2 regions of the Janibacter melonis genome follow, and region 2 is predicted to be linked to the other one. Evidence: riboswitches for the same ligand, from Rfam matches in the RefSeq annotation. Region 2 holds a riboswitch; the other holds the start of a gene.
The links. Region 2 has a riboswitch for FMN ahead of EEW87_RS03045 (nicotinamide mononucleotide transporter family protein). Riboswitches for the same ligand answer to the same signal wherever they lie in the genome.

Region 1 (9,691 bases), 1.1 Mb from region 2:
CTGGGTGCGTCGGGCGACCGTCGGCGACCCGGCCGGCCTGCGCTCGGGTGGTGCCCTCTACCGCGGTGACGACGTCGCCGGGCCCCAGCTGCTCGTCGCCGACGAGACGGCGATCCCGGCCCTGCTCGCGATCCTCGACGACCGAGCCGCACGGGGGCTGACCGGCGAGGTCCGCATCCACGTCGAGGTGCCCGACGCCGAGACGGCGACCGCCATGGGTGTCCCCGCGGGGGTCCACGTGCACGCGCGCGGCGAGGCGGCCCCCGGCACCGTCGTCCTCGAGGCGATCCGTGGCGAGCACGCCCGCGACACCCTCGACCTCGACTACGCCTGGCTGTGCGGCGAGTCGGGTCTCGTCACCTGCCTGCGTCGCCACCTCGTCAAGGAGCTCGGCGCCGAGCGACGCCGCGTCCTCTTCAGCGGCTACTGGAAGCTCGGAGCCGCCCGCCCCTGACCCCGGGCCGGCTCGGCCCCCCTTCGTGCCTCCTCTACCGCGAGCTACGGCGCAGTAGTGGTCGTGATCGCGACCAGTACTGCGCCGTAGGCGGAGGCGTAGCGGGGTGGGGGCGCGAAGGGGGATCAGCGCGCGGCGAGCGTGACGGCCGTCGCGAGCGCGGCGGTCACCGCCTCGTAGCCCTTGTCCTCGCTCGACCCCGGCAGGCCCGCGCGGTCGAGCGCCTGCTCGTCGGTGTCGCACGTGAGCACGCCGAAGCCGACGGGCACCCCGGTGCGCACGCTCACCTCGGTGAGCCCGACCGTCGCGGCCTGGCACACGTACTCGAAGTGGGGCGTGCCACCGCGCACGACGACCCCGAGCGCCACGACCGCGTCGTGGTCCTGCGCCAGCCGCGCCGTGGCGACCGGCAGCTCGAAGGTCCCCGGCACCCGGACGACCTCGATCTCGGGCAGACCGCAGTCGGCGGCGCCCCGGCGAGCCCCGTCGATCAGCCCGTCCATGACCTCCTCGTGCCAGCTCGCGGCGACGACGACGGCACGCAGGCCGCTCGCGTCGCAGGTGGTGCTGCTCGGTGCTCCGTGGCCGCTCATGCGGGTCTCCTGCTCGTCGTCGTGGGGGTGCTCGGTGCGGTGGGGGTGGTGGGGTCGGCCGACGCAGCCGCGACGGGCGCCGCGCCCGTGGGCGGCCCGGTGTGCCCGAGCCGGTCCCGCTTCGTCGCGAGGTACCCGGCGTTGTCCGGGCCCTCGCCGACGTGGATCGGCACGCGCCGCACGGCGATCTCGCCGCGCTGGAGCGCCTCGACCTTCGCCGGGTTGTTCGTCATGAGCTCGACGTCGGTGAGCCCGAGGTCGTGGAGCACCGCGACGGCGGCGCCGTACTCACGCGCGTCGACGGGCAGCCCGAGCGCGATCTGCGCCTCGACGGTGTCGGCCCCGGCGTCCTGCTCGGCGTAGGCGCGCAGCTTGTCGAGCAGGCCGACGCCGCGTCCCTCGTGCCCGCGCAGGTAGACGACGGCACCGCCGTGCTCGGCGACCTCGGCGAGCGCGGCGTCGAGCTGGGGCCCGCAGTCGCAGCGCCGTGAGCCGAAGGCGTCGCCGGTGAGGCACTCGGAGTGCACCCGGACCCGCGACCCGCCCGGCCGCGTGAGCGCGACGTGCTCGGCGCCGGTGACGAGGTCGCGGTAGCCGTGGGCGACGAGCCGGCCGTGCCGGGTGGGCAGGGTCGTCGTCGTCACCCGCTCGACCCGGTCGTGCAGGCGGCGCCACGCGACGAGGTCGGCGATGGTGACGACCGGCAGGTCGTGTGCCGCCCCGAGCGTGAGCACGTCAGGGGTGCGCAGCATCGTCCCGTCGTCGGCCGTGAGCTCGCCGATGGCGCCGACCGGCTCGAGACCGGCGAGCCGGCACAGGTCGACCGTCGCCTCGGTGTGGCCACGGCGCACGAGGACGCCTCCGTCACGGGCGCGAAGGGGGACGACGTGCCCCGGGCGCACGAGGTCGCCGGGGGTGGCCGTGGGGTCGGCGAGCACGTGGAGGGTGCGGGTGCGGTCGGCGGCGCTGATGCCGGTCGTCACCTGGGCCGCGGCGTCGACGGTGATCGTGTAGGCCGTGCGCAGCGAGTCCTCGTTGCGCGTCACCATGAGCGGCAGCTCGAGCCGGTCGGCGCGCTCCTCGGTCATCGGCGCGCAGATGTAGCCCGACGTGTACCGGATGGTCCACGCGAGCCACTCGGCGGTCGCCGTCTGCGCGGCGAGGACGACGTCGCCCTCGTCCTCGCGGTCGGCGTCGTCGAGCACGAGCACCGGGCGCCCGGCGCGCAGGGCCTCGAGGGCGTCGGGGATCGTCGCGAAGCCGCTCATGACGCGGCCTGGCGGTCGCCGAGCAGCCCGGCGACGTACTTCGCGAGCACGTCGGTCTCGAGGTTGACCCGGTCGCCGACCGCCCGCCGGCCCAGCGTCGTCTCCGCGAGCGTCGTCGGGATGAGCGAGACCTCGAAGCCCGCGTCGGTCAGCCCGCTCACGGTGAGCGAGGTGCCGTCGACGGCGACCGAGCCCTTGCGCACGAGGTGGGGGCGCAGCTCCTCGGGCACGCTCACCTCGAGCACCTCCCAGCGCTCGTGCACGGTGCGCGCGACGACCTCGCCGACGCCGTCGACGTGGCCCTGGACGACGTGCCCGTCGAGCCGGCCGTCGGCGCGCAGCGCGCGCTCGAGGTTGACCGGGTCGCCCGGGGCGAGCCCGCCGAGGGTGGTCCAGCGCAGGGTCTCGCCCATGACGTCGGCGGTGAAGCGCTCGCCGTCGTGCTCGACGACGGTGAGGCACACCCCGCCGACGGCGATGGAGCACCCGGGACGGGCGTCGAGGAGCACGCCCGGGCCCTCGATCGTCATCCGGGCGCTGCCGACGTCGGCCTCGCCCCCGTCACCGGGCTGCTCGTGCTCGACGGCGAGCACGGTCCCGACCTCCTCGATGATGCCGGTGAACATCAGTCCTCCTCGTGGTGCTGGTCCGGGTCGGCGGTGCCGACGCTCAGGTCGATGCGCACGTCGTCGCCGACGAGGCGCACGCCCTCGGTGCGCAGACGACGTGCCTGGGTGATGGTCGTGACGCCGAGATCGCCGAGCGCGGACGGGCCGGCGCCGAGCAGCGCGGGGGCGAGGTAGGCGATGACGTCGTCCACGCAGCCCGCGCGCCAGAAGGCCGCGGCGACGGTCGGCCCGCCCTCGAGCCACACCGAGCGCACGCCCCGGGCGTGCAGCTCGGCCAGGGCCGCCCGCACGTCATGGGTCGGCAGGTGCAGGGTCGGGGCGTCGCCGTCGAGCACCCGCGCGCCGCGGGGGACGAGACGGTGCCCGAGCACGACCCGCAGCGGCTGCCGGGGGAGGAGCTCGCCGTCGGCGTCGCGCGCGGTGAGCTGGGGGTCGTCGGCGAGCACGGTGCCGACGCCGACGAGGACGGCGCCGTGCTGCGCCCGGGCCCGGCCGACGTCGACCCGGGCCTCCCGCCCGGTGATCCACCGGCTCGTGCCGTCGGCGGCGGCCACGCGACCGTCGAGGGTCGACGCGTACTTCCACGTGACGCGGGGGCGGCCGTGCACGATCGCGAAGCGCCAGTCGCGCACGAGCGCGTCGGCCTCGTCGGCGAGCACACCGCCGCGGACCTCGACCCCGGCGTCGCGCAGCACCTGCGCCCCGCCGCCGGACCCGGCCCCCGGGTCGCTGCTCGCGTGGACGACCCGCGCGACCCCGGCCGCCAGCAGCGCCTCGGTGCACGGCCCGGTCCGGCCGGTGTGCGCGCACGGCTCGAGGCTCACGTAGGCGGTCGCGCCCCGTGCCCGCTCGCCGGCGGCGTCGAGCGCGACGACCTCGGCGTGCGCGGTGCCCGCGCCGTGGTGCCAGCCCTCGCCGACCACCTGCGGGCCGTCGGGCCCGTCGGCCACGAGGACCGCGCCGACCTGGGGGTTGGGGTCGACGGCGGGGCCGCGCTGCGCCAGCTCGAGGGCGCGCCGCACCCACCGCTCGTCATCATCAGGCCCGGTCACCCTGGGTCCTCCTGCCGTCGCCGTCTCCAGGCTCCGGGGGGTCGCGCGAGGGTGCGCAGGCCACGGGTGCGCACAGCGCACCCGCCACCACGTGCTGCCTCCCATCCGGACTTTCACCGTCGGTCGAGGAATCTCACCTCGTCAACCGCTCGCTGGCTGCGAGCGGGTCGCGGACTGTCACCGCCGGCTCGGAATTGCACCGACCCCGGAGCACGTACGCCTCCACGGTAGCCCCCGCCGGGCGGGCCGGTCGAGACGTGTCCACGCCCGAGGGCGGTGAGCGGCCTCACGGCGGATAGGTTGCGGGCGTGGACGCGCACATGATCTGCCTCGACCTCGACGGCACGACGATCACGCACGAGGGGGTCCTGCGCCCCGCCGTCCGCGAGGCGGTGCAGGCAGTCCTCGCTGCCGGTCACCACGTCGTCGTCGCCACCGGTCGCGGCATCGTCGCGACGACCCCGATCCTCGACGCGCTCGGCCTGACGAAGGGGTGGACGGTCTGCTCCAACGGCGCGGTGACGGTCCGTCTGGACCCCCGCGCACCGCAGGGCTGGACGCTCGACGAGGACGACGTCGTCACCTTCGACCCCGCCCCGGTCCTCACCCGCCTGCGTCCCGTCCTGCCCGATGCGCTCGTCGCGGTCGAGGACCTCGGCGTCGGCTTCCGGCTCAGCGCCCCCTACCCGGCCGACGAGCTCGTCGGCGAGCAGACGGTCGTGCCGTGGGAGGAGCTCATCGCGCACCCGACCACCCGTGTCACCCTGCGGATGCCGGAGGCGACGAGCGAGGAGTTCGCCGAGGCCGTCGACCGCGCCGGTCTGCACGGCGTCGCCTACTCGGTCGGCTTCTCGGCCTGGCTCGACATCAACCCCGAGGGCGTCTCGAAGGGGTCGGCGCTGGAGATCGTGCGCCGCCGCCTCCACGTCGAGCCGGGTCTGACCGTCGCCGTCGGCGACCAGCGCAACGACGTCGAGATGCTGCGCTGGGCCGCCCGGGGCGTCGCGATGGGCAACGCACCCGCCGAGGTGCAGGATGTGGCCGACGAGGTCACCGGAGTCGTCGACGACGACGGGCTCGTCCCCGTCCTGAGGAGCCTGCTGTGAGCCCGTCCGAGCACCGTCCCCGCCGCGCCTCGAGCCGGGCGGCCGACGCCGCCGACGAGGCCGTCGACGACGCGGTCGACGCCGTCGACGACGCGAGCTCGCACCCCGTCGTCATCGCCCTCGCCCGGGTCGGTCACGCCGTCAACGGCGTGCTCCACCTCGTCATCGCAGGCATCGCCCTCCAGCTCGCCTGGGGCGCGGGCGGCGGGGAGCAGGCCGACCAGTCCGGGGCTCTCGCGGCGCTCGCCGGCCAGCCCCTCGGGGCCCTGCTCCTGTGGGTCTTCGTCGTCGGCGGCACGGCGCTCGGCCTGTGGTACCTCGCCGAGGTCGTCGCGCCCTCGCCGGGCGACGGCGGCGCCTCGGAGCGCGCCAAGTCGGGCGCGAAGGGGGTCGTCTACCTCGCCATCGCGTGGTCGGCCTTCCGCTTCGCCACCGGGTCGGGACAGTCCGGCTCGAGCGAGGACCAGACGCAGAGCCTCACCCAGACCCTCATGCGCCAGCCCGCCGGTCAGTGGCTCGTCGCCGCGGTCGGCCTCGTCGTCGTCGCGGTCGGTGCGTACTACGTCCAGAAGGGCGTACGCCAGCGCTTCATGAAGGACCTCACCCGTCACCCGGGGGTGTGGGCGGTGACCGCCGGCACCATCGGCTACCCGGCGAAGGGGGCCGTCCTCGCCCTCGTCGGCATCTTCTTCGTCGTCGCCGCCTGGCAGCACGACGCCGACGAGGCCCAGGGCCTCGACGGGGCGCTCAAGGCGGTCAAGGGCGCCGAGTACGGCCCCTACCTGCTCACCGCGATGGCGCTGGGCATCATCGCCTTCGGCATCTACTGCATCGCCCGCGCGCGCTACGCCCGGTTGGACTGAGGCGGGGCGGTCGGCCCCGGCCGGGGCCGCAGACCGATCGTCAGCGCGGCGGCGGTCATCGCGCTCCCGACGAGCACCCCGGCGACGACGTCTGTCGGGTAGTGGACCCCGAGGTAGACGCGGTCGAGGCAGGTGAGCACGACGAGGGTCGCCGCGGCCACGACGAGCACCGTGCGCGTCCACGTGCGGCGCGCGAGGGGCCACAGCAGGACGACGAGCAGGATCATCGCGATCGTGCTGCCCGTCGCGTGGCCGGAGGGATAGCTGTAGCCGTCGGCGACGGTGATCGCCTCCGGCGGCACCGGGCGCGGGCGCCCGACGATGTACTTGCACGTGATCGACAGCCCCCAGCCGACAAGCCCCACGGGCACGACCCACAGGGCGCGGCGCCGGACGAGACCGCGCCAGTGCAGCACCCCCGCGAGCAGGGCGAGGACGAGGAAGAGCACCCACGGCTCGGTGAGATGGGCCCACAGCAGCAGGGCGTCGACGAGCCCGGGCCGCTCCAGCGCGTACCCGGTCGTCGCGTCGATGACCGAGGCGTCGCTGCGGCGGACCGAGCTCGACGCGAGGACGACCTGACGTCCGACGAAGGCGGTGACGAGCATCGCCGCCGCCATGACGACCAGCGCGAGGAGCAGCCGCCCGGGCTCGGGCCTCGTGGGCTCGAGGTGCTGCGACGTCGACGTGTCCTCCAGCTGGCCGGGCATCGGCCCAGTGTGCGGCATCCTGGGTGGGCCATGGCTGATCTGCACATCACCTCCCCGTCCAACCCGCGCCTCAAGGAGCTCGTCGCGCTGCGCCGTCGGCGGGCTCGCGACGAGAGCGGCACGACCCTGCTCGAGGGCACCGAGGAGCTCCTCCTCGCGCTCGAGGCGGGGGTGACCCCCTTCGCCGTCTACCACTGCCCCGAGCTCATGCACGAGGCCGGACCGGGTGCCGTCGAGGCGGCCCGTGCCGCCGGCGCGGAGGTCGTCGAGCTCTCGCGGACCGCCTTCGACAAGGTCTCCTACCGCGAGGGGCCGGACGGCGTCCTCGCGAAGGTGCCCGCCCCCGGGCTGTCCTGGGACGACGTCGAGCTGGGGGAGTCCCCCTTCGTCCTGCTCGTCGAAGGGGTGGAGAAGCCGGGCAACCTCGGCGCGATGCTGCGCACGGCCGACGCCGCGGGCGTCGACCTCGTCATCGCCGCCGACTGCGTCACGGACTGGGGCAACCCCAACGTCATCCGGGGGAGCAAGGGCACGGTCTTCTCGGTGCCGGTCGTCTCGACGACCCGCGCCCAGGCCTGGGCCCGTCTGACCGGGCACGGCGTGGCCGTCGTCGCGACGACGCCGGACACCGACGTCGTGCACACCGACGTCGACTACACCGGGGGCGTCGCGGTCGCCGTCGGCTCGGAGAAGTACGGGCTCACCGACGAGGCGCTCGCCGCCTCGACCCACCGCGTGCGGATCCCCATGGTCGGCCGGGCGAACTCGCTCAACGTCTCGACCTCCGCCGCGGTCGTCCTCTACGAGGCGGTGCGGCAGCGTACGCGGTGACCGGTCGGTACGCGACCGCTCGTCGGGGGTCGATTACGTCGTGAGACGCACCCCGTGCCACGATGCCCCTATGCGCGTCGACCACGTCTCTTTCGCCGCAGAGCCTGCAGGGCTGCAGGCCACCGCCAAGCGCCTCGCGGAGGCCATCGGGGTGGAACCGCTCGACGGCGGCATCCATCCTCGCTTCGGCACGCGCAACATGATCCTGCCGCTGGCCCACGAGCGCTACATCGAGGTCGTCGAGGTCCTCGACCACCCGAGCGCCGACAAGGCCCCCTTCGGCCAGGCCGTGCGCGCCCGCTCCGAGCAGGGCGGCGGCTGGATGGGCTGGGTCGTCGCGGTCGACGACCTCGGCGTCGTCGAGCAGCGCCTCGAGCGCGAGTCGGTCCCCGGGTCGCGCCGCATGCCCGACGGGCGCGAGTTCAGCTGGCGCCAGATCGGCGTCAAGGGCCTGATGTCGGACCCGCAGCTGCCCTTCTTCATCAAGTGGGACGAGGGCTCGGACCACCCGAGCGCCGACAACCACAGCGACGTCGTCATCGAGTCGCTCATGGTCGCGGGCGACCCCGAGCGGGTCCACGACTGGCTGGGCCTGCCCGCCACCGAGACCTCGTCGGTCATCACCTTCGAGTTCGTCGCCCCCCACGGCCAGCCGGGTCTGCTCTCGGTCACCCTGAGCACCCCCAAGGGCACCGTCACCATCTGAGGCATCACCCGCGACGACCTGCTGCCAGGTCGCACGACGAAGGGGGAGGGACCGGGTCACCCGGTCCCTCCCCCTTCGTCATGCCCGGGGCGAGCGCTACGCCCGGCGCAGCCGCAGGCTGCTGAGGACGACGCACACCGAGCTGAAGGCCATCGCCGCGCCCGCGATCATCGGGTTGAGCAGGCCGGCCATGGCGAGCGGGATCGCGAGCGTGTTGTAGCCGAAGGCCCACACGAGGTTCTGCTTGATGACCTGCAGCGTGCGTGCCGACAGCGCCATCGCCTCGGGCACGGAGGCGAGGTCGTCACGCACGAGGACGATGTCGGCGGACTCCATGGCGACGTCCGTGCCCGCGCCCATCGCCATGCCGAGGTCGGCCTGCACGAGGGCGGCGGCGTCGTTGACGCCGTCGCCGACCATCGCGACGACCCGGCCGGACTCCTGCAGCTCGGCGATGCGGGCGTGCTTCTCGTGCGGCTTGACGCCGGCGACGACGTGCTCGGGCTCGATGCCGACCTTCGCCGCGACCGCTCGCGCGTTGATCTCGGTGTCGCCGCTGAGCAGCCAGGCCTCGAGCCCGGCGGCCCGCAGGTCGCGCACCGCCTGGGCGGAGGTCTCGCGCACGTCGTCGGCGACGGTGAGCGCACCGCGGGCGCGGCCGTCCCACCCGACGAAGACGGTGGTCCCCGGCCGGTCGAGGGTCGCGAGCTCGGCGGGCACCTCGTCGAAGAGCTCGGGCAGGCCGACGGTCACCTCGGTGCCCCCGACGACGGCGCGGGCACCGGAGCCGGGCAGCGCGACGAAGTCGCGGGCGTCGGGGATCTTCAGCCCCTTCTCCTCGGCGCGCGCGACGACCGCCCGGGCGACCGGGTGCTCGCTGCCGCGCTCGACGGCGGCGGCAGCGACGAGAGCGGCGAAGGGGTGCAGCCCGGGCTCGGCGGCCAGACCGGTGAGCCGGGTCCGGCCGGTCGTGATCGTGCCCGTCTTGTCCATGACGACGGTGTCGATGCTGCGGGTGTCCTCGAGGACCTGCGGGCCCTTGATGAGGATGCCCTTCTGCGCACCGCGCGAGGTGCCGACGAGCAGGGCGGTCGGCGTGGCGAGGCCGAGCGCGCAGGGGCAGGCGATGATGAGCACGGTGATGGCGACGCCGATCGCCGTCGTCGCGCTGCCAGACCCGATCCACCAGCCGACGAAGGTGAGCAGCGCGAGGGCGAGCACGACGGGCACGAAGACCGCGGAGACCCGGTCGGCGAGACGCTGGACGTCGGCCTTGCCGGTCTGGGCCTGCTCGACGAGCCGGGTGATCGCGGCGAGCGTCGTGTGCGCGCCGACTGCCGTCGCCTCGACGACGAGCCGGCCCGAGGTGTTGATCGTCCCCGCGTCGACCGTGCTGCCCGCCTCGACGTCGACGGGCACGGACTCGCCGGTGACGACCGAGGTGTCGATGGCCGAGACGCCGTCGACGACGACGCCGTC
Region 2 (9,691 bases):
AGTGCCCCGGCTAGGCTCGCCCGTCGTGAGAGCCCAGCCCCCGGACGTCGCGCCCGCGCACGAGGTCCTGCGACGGGTCCGGGCGCTCCCGCCCTCGACCCGCACCGTCGTCGTCGGCCTCGACGGCCGCAGCGGGTCGGGCAAGACCCGCCTGGCCGACGAGCTCGCCGCGACGCTTCGCTGGCCGGTCGTGCGGCTCGACGAGATCTACCCGGGCTGGGACGGTCTGGCCACCGCCCCCGACGTCCTCGCGACGGACGTGCTCCTCCCCCTTCGCGACGGGCGCGACGCCTCCTGGCCGACGTGGGACTGGGTCGCCGGTGCTCCCGGCCCGACCGCCCACCTGCCGTGGACCCCGCACGTCCTCGTCGAGGGCTGCGGCACCGGCGCGCCGCCCGCGGGCGGGCTCGTCGACCTCCTCGTCTGGCTCGAGGCCCCCGAGGGGCTGCGCCGCGAGCGAGCCCTCTCGCGCGACGGGCAGACCTTCGCCCCGCACTGGGAGCGATGGGCCGCTCAGGAGGCCGAGGTCCTGTGCGGCGTGGCCGAGCGCGCCGACCTCGTCCTCGACACGAGCAGACTCGGATGAGCATCCGTGCCGAGATGCGCTCGCTGCGACCCCGGGCGGGCCTGCGCAGCCGCGTGCGCCGCGTGCAGGAGCGCGGCGTGCGCATCCTCACCGCGGCCTTCGGCGCGGCCCTCGCGTGGTGGCTGGCCCGTGACCTGCTCGATCACCCGCAGCCCTTCTTCGCCCCCGTCACCGTCGTCGTCACGCTCGGGCTCAGCTACGGCCAGCGGCTGCGGCGGGTCAGCGAGCTCGTCGTCGGCGTCGCCGTCGGGGTGCTCGTCGGCGACCTCTTCGTCTACCTCTTCGGCAGCGGGGTGTGGCAGCTCGCCGTCGTCGCGACCCTCGCGATGACCATCGCGACCTTCCTCGGCGCCGGGCTGCTGCTCACCATCCAGGCCGGGGTGCAGTCGATCATCATCACAACCCTCGTCGCCGCTCCCGACCAGGCCTTCTCGCGCTGGCTCGACGCGGTGCTCGGAGGCGTCGTCGCCCTCACCCTCGCGATGATCGCGCCGGCCGCCCCCGTGACGAGGCCGCGCCGCGACATCGTCGACCTCGCCGAGGAGATCGGGGCGGTCCTGCACGAGTGCACGTCGGCCGTGCGCGAGCGCGACGTCGAGGCCGCCGACGACGTCCTGCGCCGGGCGCGGGGCACCGAGGCGATGATCGCCTCGCTGCGCGACGGGGCCGGTGCGGCCAACGAGATCGCCGCGATCTCACCGCTGCACGCGCGCCATCGCGCCGAGGTGCGCCTCATCTCCTCGGCGATCAACCCGCTCGACCGGTGCGTGCGCAACATGCGCGTGCTCGCCCGCCGCACAGGTGTCGCCGTCAGGGTCGGCGAGGCCGTGCCCGAGCCCTACCTGCGGGTCGTCGACCGTCTCGCGGTCGTCGTCGAGGAGCTCGCCCGCGAGCTCGACCAGGGGCGGCTGGGCATCGAGGTGCGCGAGCAGCTCGTGCGGGTGGGGCGCGCCGCGGGTCGGGGCGAGCCCGGGGCGACCCTCTCGGCCGAGCTCATCCGGGCGCAGGTCCGCTCGATGGTCGTCGACCTGCTCATGGTCACCGGGCTCGAGTACGCCGACGCCGTCGCGCTGGTGCGCGCGGAGTAGTCGCGCTGGTGCGCGCAGAGTGATCAGCGCTGGTGGGCGCCGACGAGGTCGCTGAGCCGCTGGGCCTGGGCGAGCGAGCCGGAGCCGTCGGCCCGCTGGATCGCCATGACCGCCATGTCGTCGCCGTCGGCGAGGTCGAGGCGCACCCACGGCATGCCGTCGGAGAAGCGCACGGCCTCGATGTCCTCCCACGGCACGACCTGCTGCGGCCCGAGGTTGCGCACGAGCAGGCCGTCGGCCCGCGGCACCGCCCGGATCGTCATGTACCGGCTGAGCAGCCCGGCGACGCCGAGCCCGATGAGGAAGAAGCCGAGCCGGTCGACGAGGTGGAAGCGCTCGGGCACGAAGATCGCGACGAGCAGGAAGATGACGAGCGTGAGGACCGCGAGGACGGTCGCCACGAGGCGACCGCGCCGTGGGACGAAGGGGGCGTCAGTCCCCTCGCCGGGACGACCTCGGCCGTTCACAGCCGGCACGCGGTGATCTCGGTGACGAGGATCGCGCGGGCCCCGATGTCGTAGAGCTCGTCCATGATCGCGTTGGTCCGGCCGCGCGGGACCATGGCCCGCACGGCGACCCAGTCCTTGTCGTGCATCGGCGAGATCGTCGGCGACTCCAGGCCCGGGGTGAGGGTCACCGCCTGCTCGACGATCGTCGTCGGGCAGTCGTAGTCGAGCATGACGTAGTGGCGCGCCGTGACGACGCCCATGAGCCGGCGGTGCAGGACCTCCACCGCGGACTCGGCAGCGTCGGCCCGGCGCACGAGGACGGCCTCGCTGCGCAGGATCGGCTCGCCGAAGACCTCCAGGCCCTGGTTGCGCAGGGTCGTGCCGGTCTCGACGACGTCGGCGATCGCGTCGGCGACGCCGAGGGTGATCGCCGTCTCGACCGCTCCGTCGAGCCGCACGACCTCGGCCTGCACGCCGTGGTCGGCGAGGTGCGCGGCGACGAGCCCGGCGTAGGACGTCGCGACGCGGCGGCCCTGGAGGTCGCCGACGCCGCTCGCCGTGCCGGCCCGACCGGCGAAGCGGAAGGTCGAGCCGCCGAAGCCGAGCGGCATGATCTCGACGGCGGCCGAGCCGGAGTCGAGGAGCAGGTCGCGACCGGTGATGCCGGCGTCGACCTGGCCCTGCCCGACGTAGACGGCGACGTCACGCGGGCGCAGGTAGAAGAATTCGACCCCGTTGTCGGGGTCGGCGACGACGAGCTCCTTGGAGTCCCGGCGCACGCGGTAGCCGGCCTCTCGGAGCATGGCGACGGACGGCTCGGACAGCGAGCCCTTGTTGGGGACGGCGATGCGCACGGAGGTCCTGCCTGATCAGAGGTGGGTGTAGACGTCGTCGAGCTCGAGGTCGTTGGCGAGCATGAGCACCTGGAGGTGGTAGAGCAGCTGGCTGATCTCCTCGGCGAGGCGCTCCTTGCCCTCGTGCTCGGCGGCCATCCACACCTCGGCGGCCTCCTCGACGACCTTCTTGCCGATGGCATGGGTGCCGGCGTCCAGCGCTGCGACGGTGCCCGAGCCCTCGGGCCGGGTCTGCGCGGTCGCCGTGAGCTCGGCGAAGAGGGAGTCGAAGGTCTTCACAGGCGCCCAGTCTAGGCGGCGCCGACGCGCTCCCCGGACCCGGTCGGGGTCGCGGCCGCGCGCCGGGTAGCCGCCACCCACTGGGTGAAGCCGTAGAGGACGAAGGCGCCGTAGCCGATGTACATGACGGCGGTCGGCACGTACCCGGTGGCGAAGCCGAGCGGGACCCCGACGAGGTCGACGGCGATCCAGGCGAGCCAGAACTCGTTCCACCCGCGCGCCATCATGTACGTCGCGAGCATCGACCCGACGAAGATCCACGAGTCGCTCCAGAAGTACCACCACTCGGGCTGCCAGTACGGGTTCGGCGCCGCGGCCCACAGCGTGACGAAGGCCTGGTGCGCGACGACCGTGCCACCGAGCCACACGCCGGCGACGACGAGACGCTCGCGCGAGGTCGCCCACCGCGGGACGATCGCGGCTCCCCCTTCGCTGCCGACCGCGCCCGGCTCCGCCTCGGTGCGCTCGCGCTTGATCTGGGTCCAGCGCCACCAGCCGTAGATGCTCGTGACGATGAAGAAGATCTGACGCCCGGCCTGCCCGAAGAGCGGGATCCGCTCGTCGGCGCCGAAGAGCGCGCCGAGGTAGACGGCGAAGAGCATGATGTTGGCGCTGATGCCGACCGGCCAGGCCCACACCCACCGCTTCATCCCGAGGTAGGCGCTGACGACGCCGATGAGGATCCCGACCGCCTCGAGCCAGTACAGGGCGTAGGGCCCGATCTGCAGGTGCGCGGCGATGATCTCCTGGAAGAGGTTCTGACCCTCTGCAGGCATGACTGTCCTCCCGCAGCGCCTCTCTCGTCCGGACTATGACGGTCGGCCCTGGGGGTCTCACCAGAGTTCACCGACCACCATGGCCGGGTCGCGGGCTCTCACCGCCGGTTCGGAGTTTCACCGAGTCACGAGGCACGTGCTCGGGCCATCGTCGCGTGCCCGGGCACCCGGGGCAAAACCCGCGGCGTGTGATCTCGCCGATGCCGCATCCTGTGGCCGTGGAGATCACCGTCGACCGATTCCGCGCGCTCGCGCGCAGCTCGCCCTGGCGCTGGGCCTCGGTGCACCTCACGTGGCACGGGGCGCAGGAGGGCGCGACGGGTGACGCCGTCGCGTGGCTGCGCGACCGCGAGCTGCTGCGGGTCGAGGTCGACGGCGAGGTCTTCGCCGAGCGGCACGAGCCCCCGGCCATCGCGCGGTTCACGAGCGGCGGGACGTGGTCGCGGCGCCGGGGCGAGCGGGTGCACCTGCCGCGTGCCCGGGAGGTCGAGCCGGTGCGCGACCCGGACGGCCTCGTCGCGGTGCGCCCGAGCCGGTGGGCGGTGGACTACGAGGACCCGATGTGCCAGAGCTACCTCTGGGTCGCGATGCTCGACCCCGTCGAGCTCGCCGACGGCGAGCCCTCGCGCGATCTCGTCACCGGGGTCGAGGAGCAGCTGCCGGTGGGCACGCCGGTGCCGTCGATCGAGCCCGAGCCCTTCCCCGAGCTCGGGTGGCCGACGGACCTCCAGGTGCCCGGCACCTGGCTCGACGACCTGCGAGAGGAGGAGCGCCGCGGACGGCGGACGTGGTGGGCCCGGGCGGTCCCGACCGGCGCCTACGACCCGCGCTGCTCGTGCTGCCCGCTCCTTTGGGGCGAGGTCTCCGAGCGGCTCGAGCACGACGGGTCACCGCCCCCGGACGCCCCGAGGGACTACCCCGATGCGTACGACGTCGCGCTCGACGTCGAGACCGGGATCTGCGTCGCGGTCGACCCGGTGGGCGGGTCGGACGTCGGCCGTCTCGACGTGAGCATCCACGAGGTGGGCGCCGATCACCCGACGTCGCTCTTCGCGCGACGCGGGCGCCGACGGTAGGACGGTCAGACGTGGGCGTGGCGCTGCGCGAGCTCGCGCAGCTCGGCCACCGCGTCGGCCGCGGACTCGGCGCCGTACACGGCCGACCCGGCGACGAAGACGTCGGCGCCCGCCTCGGCGCACTGCTCGATGGTCCGCGCGGAGACGCCGCCGTCGACCTGCACCCAGATCTCGCCGCCGTGGCGACGCACGGCCTCGCGCACCTGGCGCACCTTGGGCATCTGGTCGGCCATGAAGGACTGCCCGCCGAAGCCGGGCTCGACGGTCATTACGAGGACCATGTCGAGCTCGGGCAGCAGGTCCTCGTAGGGCGCGAAGTCGGTGCCCGGCTTGATCGCCATGCTCGCCCGGGCGCCGGCCGCCCGCAGGTCGCGCGCGAGGCGCACCGGGTCCGTCGCCGCCTCGACGTGGAAGGTCACCGACTGCGCGCCGGCCTCGGCGTAGGGCGGGGCCCAGCGGTCGGGGTCCTCGATCATGAGGTGGCAGTCGATGGGGATCGGGCTGACCGCGAGGAGGGACTCGACGACGGGCAGCCCGAGGGTGAGGTTGGGCACGAAGTGCGCGTCCATGACGTCGACGTGGGCCCAGTCCGCCGTGCTGATGGCGTCGAGCTCGTCGGCGAGGTGGGCGAAGTCGGCGGAGAGGATGCTCGGGGAGATCTGCACGGGGTCTGGTGTCCTCAGGCTTCGTGGATGGACAGGACGTTGCCGACGGTGTCCTCGATCTGGAAGTGCAGACCGATGGCGTCGCGGGTGAGCTCGAGGCGGAAGACGAGGTCTGCGCGCTCCTTGAGCCGGCGGTACTCGAGCTCGGCGTCGGGGACCCCGAGCATGAGCACCGGGCGCGCCTCGCGCAGGCAGTGCTGCTGGTAGGCGCGGGTCAGCGGGTCGGTGATCGGCTCGAGGTTGATCTGCGCGCCGAGCTCCCACCCGGTGCTCGGGCCGAGGATGTACAGGTCGCTGCCGGGCACGACGAGCACGTCGCGGAAGCCGAGGACCTCGGTGTAGAAGGCGTACGCCCGGGCGGGGTCGTCGACGTGCACGCCGGTGACGAGGACGCGCATCAGGCCCGCTTGCGCAGCAGGTGCAGGTACATGCCGTCCGTGCCGTGCAGGTGCGGCCACATCTGCGCCGCCGGCCCGTCGCCGAGACCGGCGAGCTCGCTGCTCGCGACCTCGCGCAGGACGGCCGGGGCGTCGAGCGCCTCGACGTCGTCACGCCGGCGGGTCACGTCGCGCACGACGAAGGAGGTCTCGGACAGGTGCGGGCTGCACGTCGCGTAGGCGAGCACGCCCCCGGGCGCCAGGGCGTCGAGCCCGCTGGCGAGCAGGTCGCGCTGGAGCGGGCCGAGACCGGCGAGATCGGCCGGGGTGCGGCGCCAGCGGGCCTCGGGCCGGCGGCGCAGGGCCCCAAGACCCGTGCACGGCGCGTCGACGAGCACCCGGTCGTACCGACCGGGCTCGTCGGCCCCTGCCTCACGCCCGTCGGCGGTGCGCACGGTCAGCTCGAGCCCGGCCTCGCGCGCGGCCTCGAGCGAGGGGCGCAGGGTGGCGCGCACGAGGTCGCTGCGGTGCTCGGAGATCTCGTTGGCCACGAGGTCGGCGCCGTGCTCGCGGGCGAGGGCGGCGAGCAGGCCCGCCTTGCCGCCGGGTCCGGCGCACAGGTCGAGCCAGCGCTCACGGCGCCCGGCCGGGGTGGTGACCGGCGCCCCCGCGAGGGCGAGGGCGAGCAGCTGGCTGCCCTCGTCCTGCACGGCCGCCCGGCCGTCGCGGACGGCGGGGATGCCCGCCGGGTCGCCCCCGAGGAGGAGGACGGCGAAGGGCGAGTGGTCGCCCGGGGCGGTCTCGAGGTGCTCGGCGGTGAGCAGCTCCTCGACGTCGGACAGACCCGGCCGCGCGACGAGCGCGACGGGGGCGGCGGCGTTGTGCGCCTCGAGCAGGCGCTCGAGATCGGCGTCGACGTGCGTGGCGTCGCTCGCCCCGTGACCGACGAGGGCCTGGCGCAGCGCCTTGACGACCCACTCGGGGTGAGACGTCGACACGGCCAGACGGGTGCTCGTCGGCTCGGTCGGCACGACCGCCTCGCGCCACTCCTGCACGGTGCGCTCGCTCACGCGACGCATGACGGCGTTGACGAGCCCGGCGGCGCCCGCGCCGTTGACCTGACGGGCCAGGGCGACGCTCTGGTCGGCGGCGGCGTGCTGGGGCACGCGCATGCTCAGCAGCTGGTGGGTGCCCAGGCGCAGGACGTCGAGCACTCCCCCGTCGAGGCGGCTCACCGGCCGGTCGGCGGCGACGGCGATGATCGGGTCGTAGAGCCCCTGCATCCGCAGGGTGCCGTAGGTCAGCTCGGTCGCGAAGCCCGCGTCGCGGCCCGACAGCCGGCGGCGGCGCAGCTCGTGCGGCAGCTCGAGGTTGGCGTAGGCGCCCTCGGCGACCGCGCGCAGGACCGTGTAGGCAGCCAGCCGGGCCGGGTCGCCCTGACGGGCTCGCTGCGCGGGGGCGTTGCGGGAGCGCTGCCGGGGGCCGCGCCGTCGCTCGTGCTGGTCAGCCATCTGCGAGCCTCTCTCCTGCCTGGACCCGGGCGCCGCGCGCCCAGTCCGCCGCCGCCATCGGCCGCTTGCCGACGGGGGTCACCTCGCCGAGCAGGACCGGCCCGTCGGCCGTGCCGACGAGCACCCAGGACTTGCCGACGGCGAGCTCGCCGGGGACGAGCTGGGGTCGAGGATCGGGCAACCGGTCGGCCGAGCGGTCCAGGGGGCCGACCCGCAGCCGGTCACCTCGGAAGGTCGTCCACGCGCCCGGGTCCGGGGTGCACCCGCGCACGTGCCGGTCGACGGCGAAGCCGGGGTCGGTCCATCGCACCTCGGCCTCCTCGACGGTGAGCTTCGGCGCGTGGCTCACGCCGTCGGCCCCCTGCGGCTGCGGGGTGATCTCGCCGCTGACGAGACCCTCGAGGCTGGCGAGCAGGAGCGGTGCCCCCGCGCCGCCGAGACGTGCGAGCAGGCTGCCGGAGGTGTCGTCGGGACGGACCTGCTCGGTCATCGTGCCGAGCACCGGCCCCGTGTCGAGGCCCTCCTCGATGACGAAGGTCGTCGCCCCGCTCACCTCGTCGCCGGCCATGATCGCCCGCTGCACCGGGGCGGCACCGCGCCAGGCGGGCAGGAGAGAGAGGTGGAGGTTGACCCAGCCGTGCGTCGGCACGGCGAGCAGCGCGGCGGGGACGAGCGCGCCGTAGGCGACGACGGCGACGACGTCGGCCTCCAGCGCCGCCAGCTGCTCGGCGACCCCCTCGTCCCGCAGGCTCCGCGGGGCGAGCACGGGCACGCCCGCCTCCTGCGCGACGACGCGGACCGGCGAGGGGGTGAGGGTGCGGCCCCGACCGGAGCGGGCGTCCGGACGGGTGAGGACCGCGACGACCTCGTGCGGGCTGTCGAGGAGCAGACGCAGGGAGGGCACGGCCACGTCAGGGGTCCCGGCAAAGATCACGCGCACCCGCGGCAGTCTAGGTGCCCTCGTCAGTCGAGCACGTGCGGCCCGACGCGGACGCGGACCGGGTCGGCGACCTTGCGCCCCGACTCGGTGGCCCGCAGCCCGGCGAGATGGGCACGGACCTGCTCGACGAGCCCCGGGTCGGCCGAGCGCGGCACCCGGACGACGAGGTGCTCCTCGCGGGCGGGGGCCGTCGACGCGGCGCCGTGCGGCCCGGCAGCATGCGCTGCCCCCGCTCCGGCCCCGACCCCGGCCCCGGCGCCGGTCGTCGGCGCCGGCCCGCTCACCTCGGCCCCGAGGGCGAGCAGCCCCTCGCGCACCTCGCGCAGGTGGTCGCGGCTGCCGAGCACCTGCGCCGCCCACGCGGCCGGGGGCAGGTCGAGCTCGGCCCGCTCGGCGAGCTCGCGGGCGGCGAACCACGCCGGATCCCACCGCACGAGGGCCTCGACCGCAGGGATGACGGCGTGCTCCGGGGCGCCGGCCAGGACGACCTCTCCCCCGTCGGCCCACGACCGCACGAGCGCCGCGGCGCCGAGCCAGCGCCGCACGCTCTCCTCGGACGCGCGCAACGAGGGGCGGTCGAGCAGGGCCCAGGCGTCGAGCAGCAGGGCCGCGGCGTAGCCCCCCTCGGCGACCGGCTCCGCGCCGGGGGTCGCCACGACGATCGCGGGTCGGGCGGGCACCGAGGCGACGACGTCCGGGGCGCCCGACCGCACGACCGGCACCCCGGGGAAGGCGCGGCCGATCTCCTCGGACGTGCGCCGTGCGCCGACGACGCTCGCCCGCAGGGTGCGCCCGTCGCACTCGGGGCAGCTCCAGGACTCGTCTCGACGGTGGCACCAGCCGCACACGGGCTGACCGCCGGACCCGGGCAGGGACAGCGGGCCGTGGCAGGTCGCGCAGCGCGCCGGGGCCCGGCAGGTCGCGCACCGGGTGGCGGGCACGTAGCCGCGCCGGGGCACCTGGACGAGGACGGGGCCGTGGTCGAGCGCGGCCCGGGCCGCACGCCACGCGGCGGAGGGGATGTGCGCCCGGGCGGCGGGCCCGTCGCGCTCGGCGTCGTGTCCCTCGCCCGCCACCCGCACGCGAGCGG

Region 1: linked by a shared signal. The riboswitch ahead of ribD (bifunctional diaminohydroxyphosphoribosylaminopyrimidine deaminase/5-amino-6-(5-phosphoribosylamino)uracil reductase RibD) and the one ahead of EEW87_RS03045 (nicotinamide mononucleotide transporter family protein) in region 2 are both predicted to bind FMN.

Annotation. Positions count from the first base shown of each region.
Region 1 covers NZ_CP044548.2:2,921,726-2,931,416, forward strand. The annotation lists gene EEW87_RS14010 (siderophore-interacting protein) at 1-454, shown strand, start outside; gene ribH (6,7-dimethyl-8-ribityllumazine synthase) at 580-1,047, opposite strand; gene ribB (3,4-dihydroxy-2-butanone-4-phosphate synthase) at 1,044-2,315, opposite strand; gene EEW87_RS14025 (riboflavin synthase) at 2,312-2,941, opposite strand; gene ribD (bifunctional diaminohydroxyphosphoribosylaminopyrimidine deaminase/5-amino-6-(5-phosphoribosylamino)uracil reductase RibD) at 2,941-3,996, opposite strand; FMN riboswitch at 4,084-4,214, opposite strand; gene EEW87_RS14035 (HAD family hydrolase) at 4,317-5,102, shown strand; gene EEW87_RS14040 (DUF1206 domain-containing protein) at 5,099-5,965, shown strand; gene EEW87_RS14045 (phosphatase PAP2 family protein) at 5,947-6,675, opposite strand; gene EEW87_RS14050 (RNA methyltransferase) at 6,706-7,506, shown strand; gene EEW87_RS14055 (VOC family protein) at 7,577-8,212, shown strand; gene EEW87_RS14060 (heavy metal translocating P-type ATPase) at 8,309-9,691, opposite strand, start outside.
Region 2 covers NZ_CP044548.2:631,240-640,930, reverse strand. The annotation lists gene EEW87_RS03070 (nucleoside/nucleotide kinase family protein) at 26-586, shown strand; gene EEW87_RS03065 (FUSC family protein) at 583-1,674, shown strand; gene EEW87_RS03060 (PH domain-containing protein) at 1,698-2,075, opposite strand; gene hisG (ATP phosphoribosyltransferase) at 2,138-2,977, opposite strand; gene EEW87_RS03050 (phosphoribosyl-ATP diphosphatase) at 2,993-3,256, opposite strand; gene EEW87_RS03045 (nicotinamide mononucleotide transporter family protein) at 3,268-4,032, opposite strand; FMN riboswitch at 4,045-4,171, opposite strand; gene EEW87_RS03040 (hypothetical protein) at 4,251-5,108, shown strand; gene rpe (ribulose-phosphate 3-epimerase) at 5,114-5,773, opposite strand; gene EEW87_RS03030 (VOC family protein) at 5,788-6,171, opposite strand; gene EEW87_RS03025 (RsmB/NOP family class I SAM-dependent RNA methyltransferase) at 6,171-7,661, opposite strand; gene fmt (methionyl-tRNA formyltransferase) at 7,654-8,601, opposite strand; gene EEW87_RS03015 (primosomal protein N' family DNA-binding protein) at 8,625-9,691, opposite strand, start outside.